2 regions of the Cupriavidus sp. CuC1 genome follow, and region 2 is predicted to be linked to the other one. Evidence: predicted binding sites of a transcription regulator. Region 2 holds the regulator's gene; the other holds the start of a gene.
The links. Region 2 encodes FNR, which switches genes on or off when oxygen is low (the NO sensors DNR and NnrR bind a similar motif). Its sites were predicted from a motif close to TTGATNNNNATCAA; they were not measured.

Region 1 (9,092 bases), on a different contig from region 2:
TTTAGCTCAGGCGGAGACTAAACCACTCGGGATAACTCGGCAAATAGGAGTTAGCTATGAGCTACAAAGAATTGATTGAGAGGGCACTGCACGGACGCAGCGTGAACCAAGCTGCGAAGGACTTAGGCATGCGTCAAAACACACTAAACCGCTATGCCCGCGGCGAACGCCTACCCGACTATGACGACGCCTTGCGCCTCGCCCACGAAGCAGGAATAGACGACGCAGTTGCGTTCAATATCCTCGCTGAAGAGGCGGCACGAAAGAAGGAAGGGAAGAACAAAGAATGGTGCGCCCGGCTGGGATCGAACCAGCAACCCCTGCCTTCGGAGGGCAGTACTCTATCCATTGAGCTACGGGCGCACAGGGTATGACGAGGTACAACACGGGCAGCGCGCGAGTGCCGCTGCCGGAAAGTCCGATAGGATACCGTGTTTGGCGGGAGACGTCCACGGCAGGCTGAAAAGTGCGGCCTGATGACGTCTCTTGCAAGCCGCTTTTGCCTCCATGCGGTAGGTCTTTGAGGCTATAATCGCGAGTTATTTGTGTAAAAACGGGGCTGCGCAACGTCCACATCAGATCCGGGGATGATGGTGCCGCGCCCTGCCGGCTGGCCCGTTTCGGGGCAGTTGGCACCGGATAATAGTCCGATGCGCGCAATTGGCCAGGGGAAATTGGCCACCGAGCAAGCGGCCACATAAGCAGCCGATCGCGAGCGGCCACAGGTTTCCTGCAAAATTGAGAGTTGAGTATGAGCGACGTCCACAACGCACAAGACGAACACGAGTCTCCCATCAAGACCCCCAAGCAGCTGATCGCTGTGGTGATTGCCGCCTTCCTGGTGCCAATCATCGTGATCATCCTGCTGGTCAACTTTGTCGGACACGGTGCCAAGGAAGGTGCGGGCGCAACCGCTACCGCGGAAGCCGTCAATGACCGCATCAAGCCGGTCGCCTCGCTCGAACTGAAGGACCCGAACGCACCGCGCGTCTACAAGACGGGCGAGCAGGTCTATAAGGAAGTCTGCGCCGCCTGCCACGCCACCGGTGCTGCCGGCGCGCCCAAGTACGGCACCGCCGGTGACTGGGCTCCGCGCATCGGCCAGGGCTTTGCCGGCCTGCTGAACTCCGTGCTGCACGGCAAGGGCGCCATGCAAGCCCGTGCCGGCACCACCGCCGACGACTACAGCGATTACGAACTCGGCCGCGCCGTGGTCTACATGGCCGACGCCGGTGGCGCCAAGTTCCCGGAACCCGCCGCTCCTGCCGCTCCGGCTACGGCTGCTGCTTCGGAAGCGGCTGCGGCGCCTGCCGCTGCTGCTGCTCCGGCCGCTCCCGCAGCTGCCCCCGCCGCCGCTGCCGCACCGGCTGCTGCAGCCGCTGCGCCGGCTTCCGCAGAAGTGGGCAAGAAGGTTTACGACCAAGTCTGCGCCGCCTGCCACGCAGCGGGTGTTGCCGGTGCGCCGAAGCTGGGCGACAAGGCCGCCTGGGCACCGCGCCTGAAGGAAGGCATGGACGCCGTGCACGCCTTCGCCCTGAAGGGCAAGGGCGTGATGCCGCCGAAGGGTGGCTACGCCGGCCCAGACGCCGACGTGATGGCCGCAGTGGACTACATGGCCAACGCTTCGAAGTAAGCCCAAGCACTCTCAACAAAAAAGCCCGCGGCATGCCGCGGGCTTTTTGTTTTCCGGTGACTTAAACCACCCGCGAGTAGCGCGTTGGCATCGGCAGCGGCGTACCTACATCAGCGCTCCGGGTGGCAACCGGCTCCATCCGCCGGCCATCCTCACGCAGGAAACCGTCGAACACCATGGCCAGGCGGCGCACCAGCAAGCGCCCCAGCGGGGTCACCTCGATGCGGCCGGGCTCGCAACGCACCAGCCCGTCCTCGGCCAGCTGCGCCAGTTCCGCAAGCTCTGCCGCGAAATGCGCAGCAAAATCGATGCGGTGGCGCGCTTCGACCGCCGCCACGTCCAGCACGCCATTGCACATCAGGGCGCCAATGACATCGCGCCGCAAGTGATCTTCATTGCGCATGGCGAAGCCGCGCATCACCGGCAGCACGCCGGCGTCGAGGCCACGGTAGTAGTCATCCAGCGTGCGGGCGTTCTGCACGTAGCGGCACGCCACCGCGCCGATCGACGAGACGCCGAAGCCAAGCTGGTCATGGCCGGCGTGGGTGGAATAGCCCTGGAAGTTGCGCTGCAGCCGGCCCTCGCGCTGGGCCACGGCGAGCGCGTCGTCCGGCAGCGCGAAGTGGTCCATACCGATGTAGACGTAGCCCGCGGCGGTGAGCTGCCCGATGGTGCCGACCAGGATGTCGAGTTTTTCGGCGGCGGCCGGCAGCGCGCGTTCGTCGATGCGCCGCTGCGGCTTGAACACATGCGGCAGGTGTGCATAGCTGTACACCGAGAGCCGGTCCGGGCGCATCGCCAGCACCTGATCGACCGTGGCGGCAAAGCGCGCCGTGGTCTGGTGCGGCAGGCCGTAGATCAGGTCCATGCTGACCGAGTGGAAACCAAGCCGGCGCGCGGCGTCGACTACCGACTGCGTCTCGGCCAGCGATTGCACGCGGTGGATGGCGCGCTGGACCTCGGCATCGAAATCCTGCACGCCCAGGCTGATGCGGTTGAAGCCGAGCTCCGCCAGCAGCGCCATCTGCGCGTCGCCGATGCGGCGCGGGTCGATCTCGATGGCGTGCTCGCCCTCGGGCAGCAGGCGGAAGTGCTGGTGCAGCGCGTCCATGACGCGGCGCATCTCGGCGGGATCGAGGAAGGTCGGCGTGCCGCCGCCCCAGTGCGACTGCACCACCTCGCGCCGCGCACCGAGCTGCTGGGCCACCAGCGCCATCTCGCGTGCCAGGTAGTCCACGTAACGGGCGCTGCGGCGGTGGTCCTTGGTGATGATCTTGTTGCAGCCGCAGTAGTAGCAGATGTTCTCGCAGAACGGCACGTGCACGTACAGCGAGAGCGGCGCGGCGGCGTTGGTAGCGTTGGTAGCGTTGGTGGCGCAATCGGCCAGCGCCTGCCGGTAGTCCTGCGCGCCGAAGCCGCCGTGGAAGCGGTCCGCCGTCGGATACGAGGTGTAGCGCGGGCCGTTGACATCCATGCGGCCCGCCAGCGCGCGAAAGTCCGACAAGGCGTGCCGGTCCGGCGCCGCCGCGGCCCGTGCCGCCGACTTGCCGGTGCAGGCGGCGCCGCATTTGCCGCTGCAGGCAGGGGATGGGCTCGACGCGGCGATGGGGATGGACATTGCGTTGGAGAACGGGGCGGGGGCAGTTGCAGCCATGGGGCGGCCTTCGTCGTGGATTCGATGGCTCATCGTAGGGCGCGCCGCCCGCGCCTGCGTTGACCGGGGTCAAGCCGCGGCCCTTGACACGCCGCGCGCCGCGGCGGGGGCATGCCCCGCGTCATGCCAGTGTCACCTGGGCCGGGTAGGCTGCGCGGCGCTCTTCCCAATCACGCAATTCCTCTGCACCTGGCCTCGCGGGTTCCCATGCAAGTTTCTTCCCTGATTGCCACCCCGGCGCGGCTGCCGCGCCGCCGGGTCCTGGCCGCACTTGGCAGCGCCATGATGGCGCCCGCCTCCCTGCTGGCGCAGTCGCCACCACGGCGTGCGCTGGTGATCGGCCACCTGGTGGACCGCGGCGGCGCCCAGGCCGACCTCGCGCGCGACTACCTGGCGGGGGCCAAGGTCATGTTCGACGCGGCCAACGCCGGCGCGCGCGAGCCGCGCGTAGTGCATGTGGTGCGCGAGGTCGACGCGGATCCGCGCGCGGCCACCGCGCAGGCGCTGTCGCTGGTCGACGGCGAGCGGGCTGAATTGCTGTTCGGTCCCAGCGACGCCCTGCTACCGGTGCTGGCCGCCTCGCCCGAACTGGCCCGGCGCGGCGTGCAGATCGTGGCGCCGTTGTCGGGGCTGTCGCTCTCGGCGGATCACGTCTGGTACACCCGGGCCGACTACCGTACCGAGCTGGACGCGGCCATTCGGCAGTTGCGCAGCTATGGCCTCAAGCAGCTGGTGCTGGCCGTGGCGCCGGATTTTGCGGCCGGCAGCCTGGCGAGCGGCACGCCGTGGCGGCGCCAGGTCGACCAGGAGACCGGATTGCAGGTCCTCACGCTGGACGCCGGAAGAGGCAACGAGGCTGCCGCGCTGGCGCAGCGCATCGCCACCGCGCGCCCGGCCGCGGTGATCGTGGCGGGCGATACGCTGGCCTACGGCAATCTCGGCCGCGCGCTGGCGGCGCGGGGCTGGTACGGCTTCCTGGTGGGCTTGTCCGCGGTCAATTCGCTGGCGGCGCGGGAGATTCTTGGCGCCGGCTACAACGGCGGCATCGTGCTGACCCAGATCGCCCCGGGCCCGCAGGATCTGACCCTGCGCGTGGTCAAGGAGCATGTGGGCCGGATGAAGCAGTTCCTGGACGAGCCCGCCTCGCCGGCCACGCTGGCCGGCTACATCGGCGCGGCCTGGCTGGTGCGCACGGCCTTGTCCGGGCCGCGCGGGGCAACCCCGGCGGACCTGCGGCGCGCGCTGCAGGCCCGCGTCGACGTGGGCGACTTCGTGCTGGATTTCACGCACGGCACGCGCGGCTCGCAGTATGTGCAGCTCGCGGCGATGGGCGGCGGCACGGCACGGTGAGCGGTAGCGCGGGCACCGGGCCGCGCGCGGCTCAGGCGCGCGGCAGTACGATGCGCACCCGCAGGCCGCCCTCCGGGCGGTTGGCCAGGCTGAGCTCGCCGCCGTGGCGCGAGACGATATCCGAGGCGATCGACAGGCCCATGCCGACCCCGCCGGTGGTACGGTTGCGCGAGGATTCGAGCCGATAGAACGGCTCCAGCACGCGCGCCATCTCCTCTGGCGGGATGCCGGGGCCGTTGTCGCACACATCGATCACCACCCGCTCGGCACTGTCGGCCAGCTCGATGCGCGCGCTGCCGCCGTAGCGGTGGGCGTTCTCTACCAGGTTGACCACGGCCCGGCGCAGTTCGGCCGGATAGGCCAGCAGCGGCTCGGCGTCACCGGACAGGGTGACGTCCTGGCCGATCTCCGTGGCATCGTCTACCACAGCCTGCAGCAAGGCATGCACATCCACCCGCTGGCGCGGCGCGGCGGCGCCGTCGCGCTCGCGCAGGTAGTACAGGGTGGCATCGATCAGCCCGTTCATCTCCGCCAGGTCCTGGCGCAGGCGATAGCGGACCCGGTTGTCGTCGACGCCTTCGATGCGCAGGCTCATGCGCGTGAGCGGGGTGCGCAGGTCGTGGGACACGGCGGCCAGGAAGCGCGATTGCTGTGCCAGCTGGGTGCGGATGCGCTGCTGCATGTGGTTGAAGGCCTTGGCCGCGGCGCGGGCCTCGGCCGGGCCGCTGTCTTCGTCCAGCGGCGGGGCATGCACGTCCTGGGCAAGCCGGCCGGCGCTGCTGGCCAGGCGCTGGACGGGCCTGGCCAGCAGGCGCGCGCCCACCCATGACGCGGCCACGATGGCGGCAAGCTGGAACAGCAGCCCCAGGCGGGGTGGCCCCAGACCATGGGTCCGGCGCTGGCGGTGGGGCGGCACGGGAGCGCCGCTTTCACCGTTGTCCGCGCGCGCCCCGGCATCCGGCGGCGGCGGCGGCGGCGGCGGCTCGCCCCGCTGCCCCTCTTCGCCCGGAGGCGGCCCAGGCGGAAGCTCGTCACCGGGGGAGAAGCTGAATCCGGTATGCCCCGGGCGCGGGAACACGCTCTCGATGACCGTCACGCCGAGCAGGTGCACGGCCAGCATGATCGCGGCCATCACCAGGAACAGCCGGATGAACATGGAGTCGTGGCGGGCCACCCAGCCCGCGCGCTCAGGCTTCGACGGCGCCGGTGAAGACATAGCCCTCGCCTCGGACGGTACGGATCAGCGTCGGGTCGCGCGGATCGTCGCGCAGCTTCTGGCGCAGGCGCGAGACCAGCAGGTCGATGCTGCGATCGAAGACATCGAGATCGCGGCCGCGCGCCTGATTGATCAGCAGCTCGCGATCGAGCACGCGGTTCGGATGTTCGATGAATGCAAGCAGCAGCCGGAATTCAGCATTGGACAACGGCACCACGGTTTCCTCGCCGTCCACCAGCTGCCGCAGCGTGGTGTTGAGGCGCCAGCTACCAAAGCGCAGTTCGTGGCCGCCCACCGCCGCCGGGCGCTTCACGCCGCCGCCCCGGGTGCGGCGCAGCACGGTGTGGATGCGCGCCACCAGTTCGCGCATCTCGAAGGGCTTGGTGACATAGTCATCGGCGCCCACCTCCAGCCCGACCACGCGGTCGGCCAGCTCGGTGCGCGCGGTGAGCATGATCACCGGCAGGTCGCCGCGCTCGCGGATCTCGCGGCACAGCGCCAGGCCGTTTTCGCCGCGCAGCGAGAGGTCGAGCACCACCAGGTCGTAGTCGCGCGTGGCCATGGCGGCGCGCATGGCGCCGCCGCCCTCGGCGCCATCGGCTTCGATGCCGAAGGTGGCGAGATACTCGGCCAGCATGGAGCGGATCTGCGGATCGTCGTCGACGATCAGCAAATGAAGGGGCGTGGCGGGAGAATGGTCCATCGGGTTTCGTCGTGCTTTGCAGTGGTTTGCCGCGTGGCGTATGGCATGTCTGCGGCAGGTTTGCTTCGGTATGGAAGCGGATCGGGGCGGCCCGGCAGGCGGCCGCCGCCAGGGATTGACTCTACCAGCCCGGCTTGACGGCCCGATAGGCAGGGTGTGGCCGCTTTGTACCGGGCTTGATACAAAGCGGCCCGCCCCGGGGACTCGCTTTGTACGGCATTGCTTGCGCGTGCTGACCAAGCGCTCAAGCAACAGGGGGCTAGCCTTTCTAAGATGTCATGTCGTTATCCCGCCGCTTTTGTGCCTGCAAGTTCCTGACAAGCAGGCAACGGCAGCCCGGCGCCCCGCTATGCTTGAAGCCATCGGCATCACGTCGGCGATCCCGGGCCTCTCCCCGCATGACCTCCATGGAGAATCCTTGTGACCCAGCCCCAAGCCTTACTGCCCCGACTGCGTTCCCTGCCGTCCCTCGCCGTGCTGTGCGGCGCCTGCGCCTTGACGCTGCCGGCGCACGCGCTGCAGACCAGCGCGCCGGCCGTTGCCGGCCCCGGCCAGCCGGCGGCACCCGCATCGCTGCCCGAAGCGCTGGCGCTCACGCCTGCCCAGGCCGCCCTCTGGCAAGCCGCCCGGGCCGCGGCGCGGGAAGCGCATGCGCACGCGCTGGAACTGCAGGCGCGCTTTATCCGCGAAGGTGGCGGCCCCGCTCTGTCGGAGGGGCTCGAGCCGTCGCTGCGCGCCCGCGCGGAGCGGGAAGACCGCTTGCACGACGCGCTCGACAAGGATCGCCGCGCCGCGCGCGATCGCTGGATCGCGTTTGAAGAAAGCCTGGAAGCCGGCCAGCGCAAGCGTCTGCGCGACATGCCGGAGGGTCGCATGCCGGGCTCGCCGCCGGGCCCGTTCGGCCCCGGTCCCCACCCGTTCCCCGGCGCCATGGCAGGCCCGATGCCCGGCCACGGACCGGCGCCCATGCCCTGCGCCTTCGGCGCGAACGGCCCGTTCGGCGTACCCGGCGCTGCGGAACCTCACCGACCAGGAGTGCCAGATGCCCAATAAGCCCCTCGACCACGCAGGCCCGCTCGCGGAAAACGCAGGCCGCCGCCGCTTCCTCGGCGGCGTTCTGGGAGGATCCCTCGGCGCCGGGTTGATGGGGCTGGCGGGCGATGCCGCCGCGCAACCCGCCGCCTGCCTGCTCACGCCGGCCATGACCGAGGGCCCGTTCTATATCGACCAGGCGCTGGTGCGCCGCGATATCCGCGATGGCCGGCCGGGCCAGTTGCTGCGGCTGAGGCTGGTCGTGGTGGACACCGACCGCGGCTGCGCGCCCGTGGCCGGCGCGCTGGCCAGCATCTGGCATTGCGATGCCGGCGGCAGCTACAGCGGCTACGACCAGCGCAGCATGCCGCCGCCACCTGCGGGCAGCCCCGGCCCAGGGCCGGAACAAGGCCCAGGCCCGGACGGTGGCGCAATGCACGCCGTGCCCGCCAGCGCCTCCCGCTTCCTGCGCGGCGTGCAGCCCACCGGCCCCGATGGCGCCACGCAATTCCTGACGATCTACCCGGGCTGGTACGCGCCGCGCGCGGTGCATATCCACCTGAAGATCCATCTCGGCAAGACCGAGGTGCTGACCACCCAGCTGTTCTTCGACGATGCCCTCAACCGCGAGGTGCACCTCCAGCATGCCGCGTATCGCGCGCGGGGCGCTTCGCCAGTGCAAAACGCACAGGACGGCATCGCCGGCGCGCGCCCCAACCTGCTGCGGGTACGCCGCCTGCGGGACGCGGCCAGCACGCTGGAAGGCGAATTCACCCTGGGCATCGCGCGCCCCTGACAGCCACAGGATCTGGCGGATTCCCTAAAAAAACGCCCCCGGACTTAAGGTGCGGAGGCGCTGAACAGGGAAGAAGTCGGGCGTAATGCCCGGCCACGCCGCTCCGAAGGGACGGAACGACGCGGCACCTGGTCCAGTACATCGGGCCAGGCACTGGCGATGTTAGACGGACATCGGGCGGGGGTCATGTCCCCCTTGTAGGCTAATGTATCGACTTTGTACGTTCGGCACCGGCATGGGGCACGCCATGCCGGCGCCGGTCATGCCGGGTTCTTGCCTGGCGCGCCGGGCGTTCCCAGCAGGGCCTTGAGCCCGGCCAGGCGGTCCTTGGGGCTCATGGCGGGCGTTTCGTCCTTGATAGCGGGCGCCTCCTCGAGCTTCATCTCGCCGATGAAGCGCGAGGGCTCGCACGAATAGGTATCGCGGGCGCGCTTGCGCTTCTTGCACCAGCTCAGGTGCAGGCTGCGCTGGGCTCGCGTGATACCCACATACATCAGGCGGCGCTCTTCCTCGATCTTTTCGTCGCTCATGTCTTCGTCTTCGCGGCAGTGGGGCAGGATGCCCTCCTCCACGCCGACCAGGAACACGTGCGGATATTCCAGCCCCTTGGAGGCGTGCAGCGTCGACAGGCGCACCGCGTCGGGATCTTCCTCGCGGCCTTCGAGCATGCTCATCAGCGCCACCGTCTGGGTCAGCTCCAGCAGGTTC
Region 2 (9,092 bases):
TGATCAGAATCGGACAAGGTATTCACATTCGGATGTTGCATGGTGTTCAGTTGGACACGCGCTGGTCGTGCTCGTCGTGCTCGCTGGGGTGCGCCGGATTCGTCTTGGACGCCCCCGGGACTTCGGATGCCTGCTCGCCGGAGTCCACTTGTACGTGGTAACCGTTGGCGGGCGTGTCCGTTTGCTCATTTGTTTCACCGTCTGCGACGGCTTGCTCGTCGGCTGTGTCGCCAGGCCGTGCGCCGGTGGGCTCGGCGGACACCGGCTCGCTCCCTGGCTCGTTCCCTGGCTCACTGTCTGGCTCCGGCGTCGCCGGCACTTCCGCCTCGGCCTCGGGCGTGGGTGGGAACCCAGCTTCCGCTTGCACCAAGGCTTCCTTCTTTTCAAACGCATCCACCAGATCGGCGATGCCATCCGCGGCACCGGCCGCGAGAACATCGGGTGCAACCACTTCGGAATGGGTCGATTCACCCTCCCCGGCATCGGCCACAGCCTCTGCGGCAGCCTCGGCCTGATCATCGCCAGGTTCCGCGAATGCCTCTTCGTCGCTATCCGCCGGCACAGTGCCCAGCGCCTCGAAATCGATTGGCTCCTGGTTCAGCAGCGCGACCTGCGCCTGGGCCTGGATGTCTTCCAGCGGCGGCAATTCATCGAGCGTACGCAGGCCAAGGTCATCAAGGAAATTCTTGGTGGTGGCATAAAGCGCGGGCCGCCCGGGCACGTCACGGTGGCCGATCACCTCGATCCAGCTACGGTCCTCGAGCTTCTTAACGACCTCGGTGCTGACCGCGACACCGCGGATTTCCTCGATATCGCCTCGCGTGACCGGTTGCCGGTAGGCAATGATCGCCAGCGTCTCCATCACGGCGCGGGAGTACTTGGGCAGCTTTTCAGGATTCAGCCGGTCCAGGTATTCGCGCATGACAGGGCGGCTCTGGAAACGCCAGCCACTGGCCAGTGCCACGAGTTCCACGCCGCGTTGCTCCCAGTCGCGGCGCAGCTCTTCGAGCAGCACGCGAATGGTGTCGGCACCGACGTCGTCGGCAAACAGCCGGCGCAAGTCATTGACGCGCAAGGGTTCCTGCGCGCAGATCAGCGCGGTCTCGAGGACGATCTTCGCCTCTTGGGTATTCATGTTGATTGCGTGCAGCCTGTCTTTGCACCTGCGCCCCGATTGATCCCGGGCGCACTGGAGATTGCGGGTTCAGCGGTAGGGATTGCCACCGCCATCTGGCCGCGCAGCCAACCGCATGCTTGTTGCATGCCAGCCGTGCGCTTTCTTTTATTGCATCGGGTGCCGGACCTGACCGGCAGGAGATCGCCCGGCCACCGGCTTTACCTGCCAGTCGACGGAGCCCTTGCGTCGCGCCTTCCCCCTGATGTGGCGGACCTGTCCGGCGCGGCGTTTATCATCGAACGCGCCGGGTGCAAGAAAATACGGATATCGGGCCTGCTGGCCTATTTCACCCCGCCCTGCCGTGGCTGGTCTTTTGAACCGAATCTTTTGAACCGGACGGCGGTTGGGGAACGGTCCCTGGCGCTGTTGCCTGCCCGGGTGTTCCTGGCATGCATCCCTGAGCAGCGGATGCTACCTGACGATGCCACGATGAAATACGCTGCGCGATATCGCTGTTCTTGCGATTGTATGACATTCCCTGGCAAACCTGCAACCGATTCGCACAGCTACCTCATCGAGGAAGTGACAGATACGCCACGAACAACGTTTCAGAAGACCAGGCAGAATCCATGCGCGGCAAGCGTCTGGGGCAAAAGCAGCGCGCGCGCCACCCCGGCCAGGCCAAAGGCCACCACCGCGAGGCCGGCGCCGGCCCGTAGCGCCGGGCGGCGCGAAAGCTGCCTGAGGTAGCCGGACAGGCCCGAGATGACCAGCAGGTTCGGCAGGGTGCCCAGGCCAAACACGGCCATCACCAGCGCTCCAGACGGGGCATTGCCGGCCAGCAACGCCATGGCAAGTGCGCCGTACACCATGCCGCACGGGACCAGCCCCCAGGCCAGCCCCATGCCGTAGCGGCGCAGCAACCGCCCCTGCCCCCGCGCCCGGGCCACGGCCGGCAAGCACGCGCCGACGGCGCCAAGGCCGCGCAGCAAGCCGCCCGCGGCGCGGGCGGCAAGCCGCTCCAGCCAGCCAGTACCCATGGTCCGCCCGCGCAACATCCACAGGCCCGACAACACCAGCATCACGCTGCCCACCCCAAACAGCCAGCGCTGCAGCGGCAGGTACTGCGCCCCCCAGACGCCAGCCCCCAGGGCGCCAAGCAAGCCCCCCAGCACCGCATACATGCTGAGGCGCCCGGCATGCATGACGAGCAGTTCCAGCAACCAATGGCCGGGACGCCGGAGCACCGTGGCAGGCACGCGCGCTACGCCGCCCTGCTCCGCGGCCAGCGCGATCCCGCCGCACATGGCGGCGCAATGCACGCCGCCCAGCAAAGCCAGGGTAAATACGCTGATTAGCACGCCTATGGTCAACTTCTCCTCCCAATCACACAATCGCAACGTCCGGCGCGGTAAAATGCGCCCAACGCGCCCCCGCAGCTTCAAGAGGCGCTATCAACATGAAGCCCAGCGCCCGCGCCAGTTCGCGCGTTCGCAAAACAACATGACGACGGGCACGGCAGGCCGCGCTGCACAGATAGCGCACCGCCGACAGACCCGCGCGCCGGGCCGATGTGGATAGCGCTTCCCATCGACGACTCTCAACGTCAAGCTCTCAACTCAATGCGCCTGCCACACCGCGCTTGATTGACTGCGCTAAACCGACAGGCCTCAATTGCTCACCTCCATTCCTATTACCGAGATGTCGCCCCGCTGCTCCACCTGCTCGCTCGGCCAGCTCTGCCTGCCCGTCGGCATGACGCAGCAGGACCTCGAAAAGATGGATACGCTGGTGCAGGACCGGGTGCGCGTACGCAAGGGCGAAACCCTGTACCGCCTCGGCGACCCTCTCACCGCCGTCTACGCGATCCGCTTCGGCACGCTCAAGACCCACCTGACGATGGAAGACGGCCGCTCGCAGATCACGGGCTTCCACCTGCCCGGCGAAGTCGTCGGCCTCGACGGCCTCGGCGAGATGCAGCACGCATCGGACGCCACCGCGCTGGAAGATACCGAAGTCTGCGTGGTGCGCTTCGGCGATCTCCAGACGTTGTCCAACGTCCTGCCTTCCCTGCAGCATCAGTTCATGCGCCTGATGAGCAAGGAGATCTCGCAGGACCAGGTCATGTTGATCACGCTCGGCTCGATGCGCGCCGAGGAGCGGCTTGCCGCTTTCCTGATCAACCTGTCCGAGCGCTTGTCCGCGCGCGGCTATTCGGCCTCCGAGTTCGTGCTGCGCATGAGCCGCGAGGAAATCGGCAGCTACCTCGGGCTCAAGCTCGAAACCGTCAGCCGCCTGTTCTCGCGCTTTGCGGAAGCTGGCCTGATCCAGATCCGCCAGCGCCACGTCAAGCTGGTCGACATGGTGGGGATCAAGCAGATCGTCAACAAGTCCTGCTGACGTGCACGTCGCAAGCCGCCCTCGCCTGCGGCGGCCCGCCGTGATGCCGCGCCTTCTGGCCTGAACCGGCAAGGCGCGCATCGCACTCATTCCAGCTCGTCCGTGTCCGCCAGCCGCGTGGGCATGGTGTACAGCGTCAAGCCGCTCGACAGCGAGCAGAGCACCCACGCGATCAGGAATCCCACGGTGTAGACCGCCTCCCGCGATGCCTCGACCGGCTGGCCGAAAAAGCGCAGGTCGCCAGGATCGACCATGGAGAACACCAGCGCGGTCGTCAGCCCGGCAACCAGGAAGGCGGGCCACAACACCCACATCAGCCAGCGCAGTCTCATGATCACCTCGCTTGCGCCGCAACCGGCGTTGCCCGGCGTGCCGCGCTGCCCGCCTTCTCGACCACCAGGCCGTGCCGCGACACGCCTTCCACAATGGGCGGGTCCGGATGGGTCATGGCCAGCCAGATCGTGACCCCGCAAGCCACCATTGCCACCAATGGCCCGCTCATCAGCAGCCACGGCCATGGCTCCTTCCACCAGGGATTGCTTTGCTGCGTCATCTGGCCTCCTGTAGATCTAGATCGCGCATGTTGCGTATGGATCGGTGCATCCAGCGTGCCGTGCCGCCTCATAGATTGCGCGGCACGATAAAGCTGGTGCTCTGTCGAATCTCTGCGCCATGGCTCCCCGTGCCCTCATCGGGCACCGCGGTCACCGTGACCTCGATCCTGTGCGTGCCCTGCTCCGCTGACTCGATCGGCACGCGCACCCGGATGGGAACCAAGCGATTGGACGTGGGCTCCAGGTTGCCGGCAGCGTGGTCATACTCCACGGCCAAGCCCTTCAGCGCATTGCTGCCCGCGCTGACGGCGACGCGCATCGGCGCCTCGGTCGTGTTGATCAGTTGCAGCCGGTACACGTTCTCGATCCAGCGCCCTTCCACTTCCCGCCCCAGCGCGCCGCGGTCGCGGATGATGTCGACCTTGAGCGGCGTGCGCATGGCCAGCGAGGCCATGAAGCCGACGACCAGCGCCAGCCAGATCACCGAGTAGATCACCGTGCGCGGCCGCACCAGGCGCTTGCGCGCCACGGTCTCGGAGAGCGCGCCGCGCATGGCGTTCTCGGATGTATAACGGATCAGCCCGCGCGGGTACGCCATCTTGTCCATGACCTGGTTGCAGGCGTCGATGCAGGCGCCGCAGCCAATGCAGTCGTACTGCAGGCCATCGCGGATATCGATGCCGGTGGGACAGACCTGCACGCAGATGCTGCAATTCACGCACGCGCCCAGCCCCGCTGCCTTGTGGTCCGCCTTGCGCGAGCGGCTGCCGCGCGGCTCGCCACGGCCCACGTCATAGGTGACCACATAGGTGTCGCGATCGACCATCACGCTCTGGAAGCGTGCATACGGGCACATGTACTTGCAGACCTGCTCGCGCATGAAGCCGGCGTTGCCCCAGGTGGCGAACGAATAGAACAGCATCCAGAACGTTTGCCACGGGCCCAGCGAGAGGCTCAGCACCTGCCCGCCCAGCGCGCGGATGGGCGAGAAGTAGCCGACGAAGGTAATGCCCGTCCACAGCGCGATCACGATCCAGAGCGCGTGCTTGGTCGCCTTCAGGCGCAGCTTGCGTGCGCTCCACGGATCGCCGTCCAGGCGGATGCGGGCAAAGCGGTCGCCCTCCACATGCCGCTCGATCCACATGAAGATCTCGGTGTACACCGTCTGCGGACACGCGTAGCCGCAGAACAGCCGCCCCGCGATCGCCGTGAAGAGAAACAGCGAGAGCGCGGAGATCACCAGCAGCACGGCAAGGTAGATCACGTCCTGCGGCCACAGCACCAGGCCAAAGATATAGAACTTGCGCGCGCCGAGATCGAACAGCATGGCCTGGCGGCCGTTCCACTGCAGCCAGGGCATGCCATAGAAGAACAGCTGGGTCAGGACCACCATCCAGACCCGCCAGCTCGAGAACGCGCCCGACACCGAGCGCGGATAGATCTTGCGGCGGACTTCATACAGGGTCTCATCCGAAGTCTGCTCATCCGCCGTCGCGGCTGCGGGCTCTCGATGCGGCGCCCATGCGGGCCCGTTTGATCCAAGCGGCTCCGGTCCGGGGGCGTTCATCGGCGATCACCCCCGCCGCGGTGCGGGCCCGGCCGACAAGCACAAGCGTGGTGGCTCATTGCCTGCTCCCCTCGCCTGCGCCGCTCCCGGTGTTGGACAGGCCCCAGACATAGGCGGTCAACATGCGGATACGCTCCGGCGTGAGGATTTCTTCGTGCGCCGGCATATGGTTGTTATGGCCCTTCAGGATCGCGTCGACGATGCTGGCCTCCGAACTGCCGTACAGCCACACGCGGTCCGACAGGTTGGGCGCGCCAAGCGCCTGGTTGCCCTTGCCGGTGGAACCGTGGCAGGCCGCGCAGGTGGACTTGAACGTGCTCTCGCCGCGCGAGGCGCGGATCGGGTCGTAAGCCAGGCCGGAGAGCGAACGCGCGTATTGCGCCACGTCGCCGGCGAGCTTGCCGTCGATGGTCGAGGCGAACGACGGCATCACGCCATTGCGGCCCTTGGTAATGGTCTGCGCGATGGTCTCGGGATCCCCGCCGTACAGCCAGTCGTTATCGGTCAGGTTGGGAAAGCCGCGGCTGCCGCGCGCATCGGAGCCGTGGCATTGCGCGCAGTAGTTGAGAAACAGGCGTTGCCCGATCTCGCGCGCCGCCGGGTCGGCCGCCACCTGCTTGACGTCCATGTGCATGTACTTGCCATAGACCTCCCGCTGCAGTTGCTCGGCCGCCTGGCGATGCGCCTCCAACTCGACCCGACTGGAGGTCTTGAGCACGCCGGCGTAGGAACCCAGGCCGGGGTACAGCACCAGGTAGCCCAGGCCAAAGATGCACGCCAGCAGGAACATCCACATCCACCAGCGCGGCAGCGGGTTGTTCAGCTCGCGCAGGTCGCCGTCCCACACGTGGCCGGTGTCTTCGGCGGCGCCAGCGACCTTGGTGACCTTGCGTTGGGAGAACAGCAGCCACACGCACCAGACGATGCCGACCAGCGCGATGGCGGCAATGTAGTAGCTCCAGAAATCCGTGAAGAAGTCGCTCATGACTCAGTATTCCTGCTTGGTGTTGTTTGCGCCGCCGGCATGGCGCGCGATGCGGTAGCCGGCATCGACGTTCTCGTCCAGCGGCTCGGCGGGCAAGGCGAACGGCAGCATGGCCGACTCCTGGTTGGCGGCCTTGCGCCCGGACGACCAGGCCCACCAGCAGATGGCGATGAAGGCAGCCATCGAGACCACGGTGGAAAGCGCGGTGATCATTGCCATGGCTTACTCCTTGGCCTGCGTGGCCGCGGGCTGCGCCGCGGCCGCGGTATCCACGCGCACATTGCGCTTGGCGATGCCAAGCTCCTGCAGGTAGGCGACCATCGCGTCTTCCTCGGTCTTGCCGGCCAGCGTGGCGGGCGCCTGCTCGATCTCGGCGTCGGTGTACGGCACGCCGAGGCGGCGCAGCGCACGCATGCGGTCGCGGACATCGTTGGCCTGCAGCGGGGCTTTCTCGAGCCACGGGTAGGACGGCATCACCGATTCGGGCACCACGTCGCGCGGGTTGCGCAAGTGGATGCGCTGCCAGTCGTCGGAGTAGCGCCCGCCCACGCGCGCCAGGTCGGGACCGGTACGCTTGGAGCCCCACAGGAAGGGATGGTCGTAGACCGACTCGCCAGCCGTGGAGTAGTGGCCATAGCGCTCGACATCGCCCTGCAGCGTGCGCACCTGCTGCGAATGGCAGCCCACGCAGCCCTCGCGGATATAGATATCGCGGCCCATCAGGCGCAGCGCGGAGTACGGCTTGATCCCCGCGTCGGGCTCGGTGGTGGAGTGCTGGAAGAACAGCGGCACGATCTGGACGAGCCCGGCGATGCTGACCACCAGGATGGTGCACAGGATCAGCCAGCCGATGTTCTTCTCCAGGGTCTCGTGCGTAAAGAAGCTTCGTTTTTCGGACATCGTTTCTATCCTGGAATGATCAATGGGCGGAGGCGGCAACGCTGGCCGGGATCAGTGCGTCCACCGCGGGCTTGCCGATGATGGTCCGGGCCACGTTGTAGGCCATCAGCAGCATGCCCGAGAGGAAACACAGGCCACCCAGCAAGCGGATCAGGTAGAAGGGATACTTGGCCTTGACCGCTTCCACGAAAGCGTAGGTCAGGGTGCCGTCGGGCTGCGTGGCGCGCCACATCAGGCCTTCCATCACGCCGGCGATCCACATCGAGGCGATGTACAGCACCACGCCGATGGTGGCGATCCAGAAGTGCAGCTCGATCAGGCGCACGCTGTACATCTCCTTCTGGCCAAAGAGCCGCGGGATCAGGTAGTAGAGCGAGCCGATGGAGATCATCGCGACCCAGCCCAGCGCGCCGGAGTGCACGTGGCCGATGGTCCAGTCCGTGTAGTGCGACAGCGCGTTGACGGTCTTGATCGACATCATCGAGCCCTCGAAGGTCGCCATACCGTAGAAGGACAGCGCCACCACCAGGAACTTGAGGATGGGATCGGTGCGCAGCTTGTGCCAGGCACCCGACAAGGTCATGATGCCGTTGATCATGCCGCCCCACGAAGGCGCGAGCAGGATCAGCGAGAACACCATGCCGAGCGATTGCGCCCAGTCCGGCAGCGACGTGAACTGCAGGTGGTGGGGACCGGCCCACATATAGGTGAAGTTGAGCGCCCAGAAGTGAACGATCGACAGGCGGTAGGAATAGATCGGGCGGCCGGCCTGCTTGGGGATGAAGTAATACATCATGCCCAGGAAGCTGGTGGTCAGGAAGAAGCCCACCGCGTTATGGCCGTACCACCACTGCACCATGGCGTCCTGCACGCCGGCATAGGCCGAGTAGGACTTCCACATGCCCACCGGCATCTCGGCGTTGTTGACGATATGCAGGATGGCGATGGTCAGGATGTAGGCGCCGAAGAACCAGTTGGCCACGTAGATGTGCCGGGTCTTGCGCTTCATGATGGTGCCGAAGAACACGATGGCGTAGGCCACCCACACCAGCGTGATCAGGATGTCGATCGGCCATTCGAGCTCGGCATATTCCTTCGAGCTGGTGATGCCCAGCGGCAGCGTGATAACCGCGGCCACGATCACCAGTTGCCAGCCCCAGAACGTGAATGCCGCCAGCGGGCCACAGAACAGCCGCGCCTGGCAGGTGCGCTGCACGATGTAGTAGGAGGTGGCGAACAACGCGCTGCCGCCGAAGGCGAAGATGACCGCATTGGTGTGCAGCGGGCGCAGGCGTCCGAAGGACAACCACGGCGTGTCGAAATTAAGCTCCGGCCAGATCAACTGTGCCGCGAGCAGAACGCCTACGGCCATACCGACAATCCCCCAGACTACCGTCATGACGGCAAACTGCCGCACGACGCCGTAATTGAAGGTGTCGGCGCGAGAATACGCGGCGGTGACAGCCATTCAGACCCCCAGATTGGATAAACATGAATTGATGTTGTGACTGTAGGAAAAGAGGGGGATGGGCGTCTTGATCTGTATCAAGCGGTATGGGAATGGGGGGA

Region 1: a site for FNR is predicted at 3,347-3,360, ahead of hemN (oxygen-independent coproporphyrinogen III oxidase). Genes of this name have one in related genera too.

Annotation. Positions count from the first base shown of each region.
Region 1 covers NZ_JBIUHC010000004.1:110,273-119,364, reverse strand. Annotated here, with positions in the region: partial or broken gene ACGLHR_RS02860 (helix-turn-helix domain-containing protein) at 57-215, shown strand; tRNA gene ACGLHR_RS02855 (tRNA-Arg) at 288-363, opposite strand; gene ACGLHR_RS02850 (c-type cytochrome) at 752-1,633, shown strand; gene hemN (oxygen-independent coproporphyrinogen III oxidase) at 1,695-3,107, opposite strand; gene ACGLHR_RS02840 (ABC transporter substrate-binding protein) at 3,495-4,637, shown strand; gene ACGLHR_RS02835 (ATP-binding protein) at 4,669-5,853, opposite strand; gene ACGLHR_RS02830 (response regulator) at 5,825-6,556, opposite strand; gene ACGLHR_RS02825 (hypothetical protein) at 6,977-7,609, shown strand; gene ACGLHR_RS02820 (protocatechuate 3,4-dioxygenase) at 7,599-8,384, shown strand; gene ACGLHR_RS02815 (UvrD-helicase domain-containing protein) at 8,645-9,092, opposite strand, start outside.
Region 2 covers NZ_JBIUHC010000194.1:7,793-16,884, reverse strand. Annotated here, with positions in the region: partial or broken gene ACGLHR_RS45050 (23S rRNA pseudouridylate synthase B) at 1-41, opposite strand, end outside; gene scpB (SMC-Scp complex subunit ScpB) at 47-1,135, opposite strand; gene ACGLHR_RS45040 (sulfite exporter TauE/SafE family protein) at 1,726-2,490, opposite strand; gene fnr (fumarate/nitrate reduction transcriptional regulator Fnr) at 2,792-3,517, shown strand; gene ACGLHR_RS45030 (hypothetical protein) at 3,604-3,849, opposite strand; gene ACGLHR_RS45025 (hypothetical protein) at 3,852-4,070, opposite strand; gene ccoG (cytochrome c oxidase accessory protein CcoG) at 4,139-5,638, opposite strand; gene ccoP (cytochrome-c oxidase, cbb3-type subunit III) at 5,694-6,623, opposite strand; partial or broken gene ACGLHR_RS45010 (cbb3-type cytochrome oxidase subunit 3) at 6,708-6,842, opposite strand; gene ccoO (cytochrome-c oxidase, cbb3-type subunit II) at 6,846-7,523, opposite strand; gene ccoN (cytochrome-c oxidase, cbb3-type subunit I) at 7,543-8,991, opposite strand.